DNA from 2 places in the Clostridium sp. BJN0001 genome. Region 1 is predicted to be linked to the other one. Evidence: a T-box and tRNA genes for the amino acid it is inferred to sense, from the RefSeq annotation. Region 1 holds a T-box; the other holds one or more tRNA genes.
The links. A T-box is a leader RNA that pairs with one kind of tRNA and senses whether it is charged. The one in region 1 lies ahead of pheS (phenylalanine--tRNA ligase subunit alpha), so its partner is inferred to be a tRNA-Phe.
Positions count from the first base shown of each region.

Region 2: it encodes a tRNA-Phe, which carries the amino acid that the T-box ahead of pheS (phenylalanine--tRNA ligase subunit alpha) is inferred to sense. The anticodon was not compared.

Region 1 is NZ_CP094971.1:1,220,626-1,226,540, reverse strand. Features, by position in the region: gene pheT (phenylalanine--tRNA ligase subunit beta) at 1-2,172, opposite strand, end outside; gene pheS (phenylalanine--tRNA ligase subunit alpha) at 2,211-3,230, opposite strand; T-box leader at 3,299-3,526, opposite strand; gene MTX53_RS05820 (RNA methyltransferase) at 3,581-4,354, opposite strand; gene MTX53_RS05815 (TrkA family potassium uptake protein) at 4,371-5,039, opposite strand; gene MTX53_RS05810 (TrkH family potassium uptake protein) at 5,054-5,915, opposite strand, start outside.
Region 2 is NZ_CP094971.1:2,449,401-2,455,315, forward strand. Features, by position in the region: gene MTX53_RS11885 (uracil-DNA glycosylase) at 1-404, shown strand, start outside; gene MTX53_RS11890 (DUF3785 family protein) at 424-831, shown strand; gene MTX53_RS11895 (methyl-accepting chemotaxis protein) at 910-2,985, opposite strand; tRNA gene MTX53_RS11900 (tRNA-Phe) at 3,116-3,191, opposite strand; rRNA gene rrf (5S ribosomal RNA) at 3,198-3,314, opposite strand; gene MTX53_RS11910 (deaminase domain-containing protein) at 3,448-4,497, opposite strand; gene MTX53_RS11915 (cyclopropane-fatty-acyl-phospholipid synthase family protein) at 4,686-5,864, shown strand; gene MTX53_RS11920 (NAD-dependent protein deacylase) at 5,897-5,915, shown strand, end outside.

The DNA of each region.
Region 1 (5,915 bases):
TGTCTCATCAATTTCGCTTACTAATATTTTATCATCAACTAATAACGCAATATCTCTTGTAACTGCTGGGAATTTAGGAATAGGTTTATACTTCTTATTAAAATCTGAATTTTCATATAAAACATCGAGATTAATTTCAGCAACATAACATCTTTCATCCACTCCATAATTTTCACATACATCAGGATGTACTTCTCCTAATACTCCTGCTTCATTTTTGCCAATTAGAAGTTTTGCACATATTCCAGGATGGTATCCTGTATTTGCACTTTCTCTTATATATTTAACTTTCTTTAATCCTAATCTATCTGTAATATTTTCAACTATTCCTTTTAAGTCTAAATAATCACAAGAACCATACATTCCAATTGTTAAAATATTTTTTTCATCTGGAAGTAAATTCTTATCTTCTTTTGGAAGATAAATTCTTCCCATTTCAAAAAGTTTTGCATAATCATTATTTCTTGAATAGTTTCTAGCTAAACATTCCATCATTGATGGAAGAGTTGTTGTTCTCATAACGCTAAAATCTTCTCCAAGAGGATTCTTTATTTTAACTACATTTCTTAAAGGACTATCCTTATCTAAATTAATTTTATCAAATACTTTTGGTGAAATGAAGGAATAACTTATTGCTTGATTTAATCCACTTGCTGTTGCACAGTCTATAATTATGTCATCAAGCATTCCCTTTCTATATTTAGGATCTCTACCTGTAGATTTATCAAATATTGTTGAAGGGACTTTTGAATAGCCATGAATTCTTGCAACTTCTTCTGCTATATCTTCCTTTATTGCAATATCTATTCTAAATGTTGGTGCTTTAACAATTAAATTATCTTCATCAATTTTAGTTGTTAAATCTATAGAATCAAGACATTTTTTCATTTCTTCTTTAGATATGTCTGTTCCTAAGAATTTATTGATCCATTTATAGCTAACAACAACTTCTCCTTCATTTTTCTTATTGTTATAAATATCTATAGTTCCATCCATTATTTCGCCGCAGTTTAATTCGTCAACTAATGCACATGCTCTATTAAGTGCAAGTTCTGCAAGATTAGGATCTATATCTTTTTCAAATCTTCCAGATGCTTCTGTTCTTAAATTTAACTTTTTAGAGTTAACTCTTATACTTGTTCCATCAAATCCTGCACATTCAAAAATAACTTCTGTTGTATCATCCTTTATTTCTGAATCAAGTCCACCCATGATTCCTGCAATACCTATTGTATTTTTATCATCTTTTATACATAAAACATCGCTGTCTAAATTTCTTTCTACTTCATCAAGAGTTGTAAATTTCTCATTATCACTAGCTCTTTCTACAACTATCTTTCCACTAGTTATTTCTCTTTTGTCATATGCATGCATAGGTTCTCCAGTTTCAAGCATAACAAAATTTGTAATATCAACTATATTATTTATAGGTCTTACCCCTGCGTCTAAAAGTCTTTCCTGCATCCATTTTGGAGATTCTGTGATTTTTACATTTTTTACTCCTCTTGCCATATATCTATTGCAGAGTTTATCATTTACTTCTACTTTTAATTCATCATTCACATTACTTTTACTTTTTACTTCATACTTAAGATTTGGCATATGATATTCTTTTTTAAGTGCTGCAGCTGTCTCTCTTGCCATTCCTATCATACTTAAGCAGTCTGGTCTGTTTGAAGTTATTTCAAAGTCAAGTATTGCCTTATTAAGTCCTAATGCTTCTTTTATATCCTGACCAAGTTTAGTATCCTCTTTAAGAATCATAAGTCCTTTTACTGGTTCATCAGTAGGAATACCAAGTTCTTCTTCTGAACAGAACATTCCATTTGACATAACTCCTCTTAATTTACCTTTTTTTATCTTTGTTCCATCGGCTAATGTAGATCCGTGAAGAGCTACAGGTACAATATCATTTTCTTTCATATTTGTTGCTGCAGTAACAATCTGAATTTCTTCTTCTTTGCCAATATCAACCATGCAGATGCTTAATTTATCTGCATCAGGATGTTTTTCTATTGTATTTATCTTTCCTGTAACTACATTTTTAATGTTATCTCCTTGAACTACTAATTCTTCAAGTTGAGATCCTGTAAGTGTTAGTATATCACCTAATTCTTTTGCACTTACATCTATTTCAACATAATCTTTTAACCAAGTATATGGTATCTTCATTTAAATATCCTCCTTAAAACGTAAATGTCCTATTACTATTAAAATTGATTTAAAAATCTCATATCACTTTCATATAGAAGTCTTATGTCATCTATTCCATAATTTAACATAACTATTCTATCAAGTCCAAATCCAAAAGCAAATCCACTATAAACATCTGGATCTATATTACAATTTCTAAGAACATTAGGATGTACCATTCCGCATCCTAATATCTCAATCCAGCCGCTTCCTTTACATACTCTACATCCTTTTCCACCACATACAAAACATGTAGCATCCATTTCAGCTGATGGTTCAGTAAATGGGAAATGATGTGGTCTAAACTTTGTCTTTACATTATCACCAAACATTTTTTTAACAAATAATTCAAGTGTTCCTTTAAGATCTGCAAAAGTAACATCCTTATCTACTACAAGACCTTCCATCTGATAGAAAATTGGCGAATGTGTTGCATCAACAGAATCACTTCTATAAACCTTTCCCGGTGATATCATTTTTATAGGAGGTTTCTGGCTTTCCATTGTTCTTATTTGTATTGGTGATGTTTGTGTTCTTAATACAATATTATCATTTATATAAAATGTATCTTGTTCACTTCTTGCTGGATGATTTTTAGGTATATTTAGTGCTTCAAAATTATAATGATCAAATTCAACTTCAGGACCATCTTCTATAGTAAATCCCATTGAAATAAATATATCTTTTATCTTTTCAAGTGTTAAATCAAGAGGATGTCTTTTTCCTATAGCACTTTTTCTTCCAGGAAGTGAGATATCTACTATTTCATTCTTTAATTTTTCATTTTTTTCTTCATCTTTAACCTTTTTTAAAGTTTCTGCAATTTTTTCTTCAATTTTTGCTTTGGCTTCATTCACCATTTTACCAACGATAGGTCTTTCTTCTTTGGATACGTTACCCATTCCTCTTAGTACTGCAGTAAGTTCACCTTTTTTACCTAAATATTTTACTCTTATTTCATCTAGCTCACTGCTATCTTTAATATTTTCGATTTGATTTATAGCATTTTTTAAAATGCCTTCTAGTTTTTCTTTCATAATTTTCTCCTTTCGAAACTAATTTTTTTATTAATAATAAAAAACTGCGAAAAAAAATCGTCCCCCAAAAAAGGGACGAATATCCGCGTTACCACCCTAGTTAATTTCTATTTATAATAATAGAAATTCAGCTCATTTTTATAACGGTACCTAACCGCTAACTGCTACTTTAAAATTTTTTCACAATTAGGACTCCTGAGTGAACTTCAATATTAATAGTCTTAAAAAGCTTACAGTCAATGGCCTTTTTTCCCTTAAAGAATCATAATATCTACTCTCTCAATCACAGTCTAATATTAAATTAATAATTTTATTATACAACCAAAATATATTAATTTCAACAATTCATTCTATATATTTTGCTGTCTTACTCTTTCGTACATAATAATTCCAGAAGCAATAGAAACATTCAATGATTCAGCTTTTCCACTCATTGGAATTTTAACTTTAATGTCTGCCAATGATACTATATCGTTACTTACTCCATTTCCTTCATTACCAACTGTCAAAATTATTTTTCCATCAAGTTTTTGTTCAAAAAAATTATTTTCTGCATCAAGAGCTGTAACAATTAATTTAAATCCATTAGATTTTAATTTTTTAACTTCTGATAAATCATTATCATAAAAAATAGGAATATGAAATATTGATCCCATAGTTGAACGTATTACTTTTTCATTATATATATCTACAGTTCCTTTAGTTAATATAATGCCATCAGCTCCTGCAGCATCTGCAGTTCTTATAATAGTACCCATATTTCCAGGATCCTGCACTTTATCACATAATAAATAAAAAGAACCACTTTCAGAAATTTTTTGATTCTCTACCTGTATAACTGCAACTATCCCTTGAGGTGAATCTGTAAATGCAAGTTCTTTAAGTAAATTATCAGGCATCTCATAACATTTAATCGAATCAGTATCTATATTATAATTTGATATTTTTTCTTTAGCTGATTTCGAAATAATTATATAATCTATAGGCACATTAGAAATAAACGCTTCTTCTATAAGCCTAAAACCTTCAATTATAAATTTAGAAAGCTTATTTCTATTTTTTCTTTCATGCAGTTTCCTTATTTCTTTAAAAATACTGTTTTCCTTGCTTTCAATTAAAATCAATATAATACACCTATCCTTATTTAACTTTTACAATCATTCCTTCAAGTTTACTTAATTCATCCGCAGAACCAATTGCAACTATGATATCTTTCTCTCTTATAATATCGTCAGCTGATGGAGAAACATTTATCTTGTCTCCATTTTTTATAGCAACAACATTTATACCATATCTACTTCTAAGTTTTGTATCTTTAAGAGTCTTATTTTCCCATTCACCTAAGACTTCTATTTCCATAATACTATATTCTGATGAAAGTTCTATGTAATCAAATATACTTGATGATACTAAATTATGTGCGACTCTGACACCCATATCTTTTTCTGGAAGTATTACTTTATCTGCTCCAATTTTATAAAGAACTTTTGCATGTATATCACTATTTCCTTTTGCAATTATATACTTAACTCCAAGTTCTTTAACAAGAAGCGTAGCCATAATACTCGCTTGAATATTAGAACCTATCGCAACTACTGCAACATCAAAATTTCTTATTCCAAGTGTCTTTAATGCATTCTCATCTGTAGCATCCATCTGCACTGCATGGGTTACATTATCAGAAATATCCTGAATAACATCTTCATCTTTATCAATTACAAGAACATCATGACCCAAATCATAGACAGTCTTTGCAAGAGATATTCCAAATCTCCCAAGGCCTATTACTACAAACTGTTTTTTTTGCATAAAATACTCCTCCTTTAACCTATCAAGATTTTAGCTTCAGGATACTTATATCCTGTTTTTTTCTTTCTACTTATAAATGCTAAAATAACTGTTATAGGACCTACTCTTCCAAAATACATTGTTATTATAATTATTATTTTACCAACTATTGACAAATGTTGAGTAACACCTGTTGTAATACCAACAGTACCAAATGCTGATGTAGCTTCATATAAAAGATTTATAAAAGGTTCGTTTTTTTCAGTAATAGAAAGGACCATTGCTACTGTAAGAACAAGTGTCATAGCTACGAAGAACATTGTAAATGCCTTGTAAACTGTTTCCTTAGATAGCCTTCTTTCAAATACTTCAGTTTCTTCTCTTCCTTTAAGAACACACATTATAGTAAGTAATATTACACTAAATGTAGTTGTTTTAAGTCCACCAGCCGTAGAGCCTGGAGATCCTCCTATAAACATAAGAATAATTGTTAAAAATTTTCCTGGCATTGTCATATCATTTGTAGAAATCGTATTAAAGCCAGCAGTTCTCGGAGTTACTGCTGCAAAAAACGAATTAAGAATTTTATTTTTAAAATTCATATCTCCTATTGTTGCTTTATTAGAAAATTCTATTACAAAGAAAAATATAGTCCCAAATATCACCAAAAACGCTGTCATATATATTACTATTTTAGAGTTTATAGAAAATTTTTTAGAATTTTTATAATTATAAATTTCCATAAGAACAGAGAATCCTAGACCCCCTATTATTATAAGTATACTTATAGTAAGTATTACAACAGAATTACCTGAATAACCTGTAAGGCTGTTAAAGTGTCCAAAAAGATCAAATCCTGCATTACAAAATGCAGAAATAGAATGGAAAATACTAAAA
Region 2 (5,915 bases), 1.2 Mb from region 1:
ACATATTTAAAGAACTTCATGATGATATCGGATGTTACATACCTAATAATGGATACTTAAAAAAATGGGCTGATGAAGGAGTTCTTCTATTAAATACTGTATTATCTGTTCGTGCAAAAGAAGCTAATTCTCATAGAAAAATGGGTTGGGAAGAGTTTACCGATAAAGTTATAGCAAGTCTTAATGAAAAAGAAAATCCTATTGTATTTATTTTATGGGGAAACAATGCAATCTCTAAAGAAAAATTAATAACAAATAAAAAGCATCTTATATTAAAATCAGTTCATCCAAGTCCTCTTTCAGCATCACGAGGATTTTTTGGAAGCAGACCTTTTTCAAAAACTAATAAATTTTTAAAAGAAACAGGTCAAACTCCTATTGACTGGCAAATAGAAAATATATAAGCTTGAAAGGATTAAATTAATGGAATTTGAATATAATAGCAAAAAATATTTATTAAATGAAGAAAACTGTGATGGATTTTTTAACGATGAAAATAATGAAGTAAAAGATATATCACTTGAAATAGTACTAGACTCACTTTCTCACTCAAAAAAAAGCATTGACTTTTCTAAAGAATACTATGCTTCTAAATGTCCATGTGAAAAACAAGAAGCTTTTGGCAGAGCCTATCCTTATCTTGAATATCATTTTTATATTTATACAAAAAATAACGCTTATGTAATAAATGATATATGCCCTGAATATGAAAATACAACTTTCACAAGACTTCAAAGAGCTGGAAAAGTTGATAACAGCTATATAGTAAGTTTAATAGTTTGTCCTGAATGTGGCAGATATACAGTTGAACTTGAAGAATGTCTTGTATAATAAAAAAATCTATTATACTAAAAAAGAGTTTCTGAAAAATATTAGAAACTCTTTTTTAGTATTAATTTTTTTATTTATCTATATTTTAAATCTTGAAATTTCATTATAAAGCGTCCTACTAAGTTTTCTCTGATTCTTAGCATTATCAGAAATAATCTGAACTTCCTGTGTAGTTTCATGTACACTTTTTTGAATAACATCAGCATTTTCAGAAGCTTTCTGCGCATTCTTAGCTGTAACATTTATAGCCTCTCCAATTTGTCCTACAGTAGCTGTAAGCTCTTCTGACATTGCTGCAATTTCTTCTGACATATTGCTTACAAACTCAGAACTTTTATAAAACTTATTTGACATATTTTCTACTATCTCAGATTGTTTTTCGATATTTTCATTCATAAATTTTAAAATTTCTTTACTATTGCTTGAAAGATTATTAAAGCTTTTTTGAACTTCTGAAATTACATTTTTTATTGTATTTACAGCTTCAGTTGACTGACCTGCAAGATTTCCAACCTCCTGTGCAACAACAGCAAACCCTTTTCCTGATTCGCCAGCTCTAGCTGCTTCTATAGATGCATTAAGCGATAAAAGATTAGTCTGTTCTGCAATATCTGAAATAGTATCTGCAAGTATCGCAATTTTTTTAACAACTTCCCCTTCTTTAAGTGCTTTAATTTCTGATTCCTTTTTCTGACTATAAACTTCTCTTGTTTTAGATGTATATTCATCAGCCATATTTTTAATATTTCTTGAGTTGTCTTTTGATTCTTCAGCCTTTGCACTTCCTTCAGTAGCCTTTACTGAAAGTGTATCCGAGCTTGTATTAACTTCATTTATCGATGCACTTATTTCCTCAGATGATGCACTTGTTTCTTGTACACTATCTGATATACCCTTTACTGACGAATTTATACTCTGCATTCTTTCTGTAAAACCTTCTACAATATCTGAAAGCTCATTACTGTGCTTGTCCATATCTTCAGACTGCTTGAGTATTTCTTTAAGAAGAGATTGAATTTCACTTCTCATTTTTTCATAAGCATTTGAAAGTACTCCTATCTCATCTTTATATTTAAGAAGGCTATCAATATCAGGATCATATGTAAGGTCAAGATCTGAGGCTTTTTTTATAGCTTTTGTAACTTTTTGAATAGGAGATGCAATTCTCTTTCCTACAACGTAAGATATTAAAATTCCTACTACCAGAAGTGCTAAAGCAGCAACTATTATTTTTTTTGTAATATCAGCTGCATTTTGAAGTATCTCTTTCTCAGAAGCAGTAATAATAAACATCCATCCATTTGATGTTTTATCAAATGACAAAACCTTGTTTTGATTATTAGATTTATATTTAATATAATTTTCATCTGAATTAAATTTATCAGAGATTCCATTTATTCCTGTTATTTTTTCAACATTTTGATTAATATCTAGATTAGGATGATACATTATATTTCCTTTATTGTCAGTTATGAATGCATACCCAGAATTATATGCTTTTGTTTCTTTTGCAACACTGCTTATTGCATCAAAATCTATGTCCATTCCAACAACTCCTACATTTTCTCCATTTTTAATAATAGGAACTACATAAGAAACCATGTATATATTAAGATTTGAATTAAGATATGGTGACATCCAAATGGCCTTCTTTGCTTTTACAGGTTCATAATACCAGCCAACATGTTCTATGTCATCTTTATCATACTTACTAAAATCGGTAGGCGTAAGTTTTTTAAATTCACTGTTTTCACTATCTCTTGAATAAAAAAGGCCTGATGTAGGTTCTGTATATTCAGGATTGAACCTTATGTAAAAACTTATCGCACCTTTTGTATTGTTTGCACATTCAATTGAAGATCTCTCCATTTTCTTTTGATAATCCTTAACATACTCAGGATCAGTCTTAAATTTATTTAAATCATCAATCTCTGTTTTTGCAATATTGGTTAATGTATTAACAGACTGTTCAATTCCCAATATTTTTTGATTAAGCTCTTCTGTCTTGTTCTCAGTCATAAGGCTCAGCATATTTTTTGAGTCATTAATTGCACTATTTCTAGCATTTGCTATACTAAATCCTCCAATCAATAATGCTGTAACCATACTACATAAAAAAATAGAAATAAAAATTTTAAATCTTATACTATTCATATTATATACCCCCATATATAAATAAAATATACCATATATACCATCTTTATTTAAAATATTATCATATTTTCTATTTCTTTACAACAAAATTTATGTTAAAAAAAAAGCACTAACTTTTGTTAGTGCTTCTTGGTGGCTCGAACTGGAATCGAACCAGTGACACGAGGATTTTCAGTCCTCTGCTCTACCGACTGAGCTATCGAGCCATGCTTACCTGGCAACGTCTTACTCTTCCACACAGTCACCCGTGCAGTACCATCAGCGCTGTAGACCTTAACTGTCCTGTTCGGTATGGAAAGGAGTGTTACCTCTACGCCATCGCTACCAGATGTATATAATTATATATAACAAGTCGCATTATGTCAACTATTTTTTTTAAAAAGTTTTTTATTTCTATTATCTATACATTATTAAGCTAGATATCATGCCAGTTATATAATACTCCTATTTTTTTATTTTTATCTATTTTGCTCTTCCATAATCATTTAAATATCGTACCTCTATTTTCATATTAGGATGTTTTTCTAAAAATTGTTCCATAACATAATAACAACTTGGGCATGGCTGCCATCTGCTTTTTAAAATTACTTTTCCATAATTTAAAACAATATTGTTTTCAATACACTCATCTATCTTCTCAAATATCTTCTTTTCACTATCACAGAACCTATCATAACCTGTTCCTATTTCACCAAACCTATTTACCCTAAAGCTTTTAAACCTCTCTAAATCTTTAATTGGAGCTTTAATAAAGCCATTAACTTCATCATTTCCACTTAAAGCTTTAAAATTAATACTACAGAATTCAACTTCTGCAACATTTATAGAATCTTGAATCGCCTTACTCTGATTTATTTCAATGATATTGCTATCCTCATTTTTAACATATTTTTTAATATTTAAAATAAGTCTATTCATTCTTAAAACTGCATCATTTAAAAAATTGTGATATTCAATACTTCCATTTTTGAATTTTATGAAATCAATTGTAAACAGATCAGGCTTTTTTATAAATAAAGTTTTCTGCCTTTTTTCATAATCATATTTTTCTTTTACATCTGAGTTATTAAATAACAATATCTTTTTTAAAAGTTCTACATCTTTTGCATAAACACATTTTGTGCTTATTTCACTATCAAGTTCATCTATATCAAATGTTATATGTGAATCTTTTATAGATAAAATATCTTCATGCGCTTTAGAAACCATCTTTTCAAAATAAGACACATCATAAGCCTTCACTCTAATTTTCTCGTATTCTATTCTTTTTATTATTATGTTTTCTACTTTTAGCAAAAGATTATTAAGTATCTTAATCTGCTCTTTAAATAAAATTTTCTTTTTAAAATAATCAATAAAATCAGAACTGTCATATGCTCTGTATTCTGTTTCTGAATTTTTAAGAGATTCTTCTATTATCTTTATGATTTTTTGATCAATATGAGTTTTATCTTCTTTCATCATATTTTCAAAATCCACTACATTTCGTATTTTTATTTTATTATGCTGCACAATCAAATATCGGTCTCCTTCTTAATTTTTAATCCATAAATATATCATACTATTCTATCACTAAATTTAAGAATAGACAGACATATTTTTAATATTATCATGTTTTATATTACATTGTTTTGTTGTTTGGGTATATAATATTTTTATTAGTATAAGAATTTTACTCTAATACAGAAAGAGGGAATATTATGGCTTTAGATAAAATTTTTTACAAAAATCTATTTAAGAATTTATTTTCAGATTCTTTTGAACTAATATTATGGGATGGAAGTTCAAAAATTTATGGTGAAACAACACCAAAATTTAAAATTAAATTTAATAAACCAATTCCTAAATCTTCAATATTAGCTGACCCATCAATTGCATTTGGCGAAGCTTATATGAATAAAGATATTGAAATTGATGGGAACCTTCAATTAGTAATTGAATCTCTATATAACAGTACAGAGAGTTTTTTAGGTTCTAATAATAAATTTTCACATATTACAAAAAAAATATTAAACAATATAAAAAATAGTAAAGAAAACATTGAGCATCATTACGATATAGGTAATGATTTTTATAAATTATGGCTAGATAAAACAATGACATATTCTTGTGCATATTTCAAAAATAAAGATGATTCCCTATATGATGCACAGATAAATAAAGTAGACTATATTTTAAAAAAACTTAATCTTAAAAAAGGCGAAACTCTCCTTGATATAGGCTGTGGCTGGGGAGAACTTGTAATTAAAGCTGCTAAAGAATATAAAGTAAAAGCTGTTGGAATTACTTTAAGCAATGAGCAATATGAAAAAGGAAAAGAAAGAATTAAAAATGAAAATCTTGAAAATTTAGTTGATATAAAAATTGAAGATTACAGAGAAATAAAAGACAAAAAATTTGATAAGATTGTAAGCGTAGGAATGCTTGAGCATGTAGGAAGTCAATACTTAAATGAATACTTTTCTTGCATAAAAAATCTATTAAATAATAATGGACTTGCTCTAATACATTGTATTACTACTAATTCTCCTACATCTTCTACAAACAGTTGGATAAATAAATACATCTTTCCAGGTGGATTCATTCCATGTGTCAATACTCTTGTAAATGACATTATAGAAACTGGATTTAATCTTATTGATGTTGAAAATCTAAGAATGCACTATGCTAAAACACTTGAAATGTGGCATCAAAATTTTATAAATGTACTTCCTGAAGTAGAAAAAATGAAAGATTCCACATTTATTAGAATGTGGGATCTTTACTTAAGTGCATGTGCAGCCTCATTTAAATGTGGAAATATAAATCTTCATCAGTTTCTATTTAGCAATGGAACAAATAATTCTCTTCCACTTACAAGAGAATATATGTACAAATAAATATATAAAATAAATATGGAGGTGATTTAACTATGAATACTGAAATAGAAA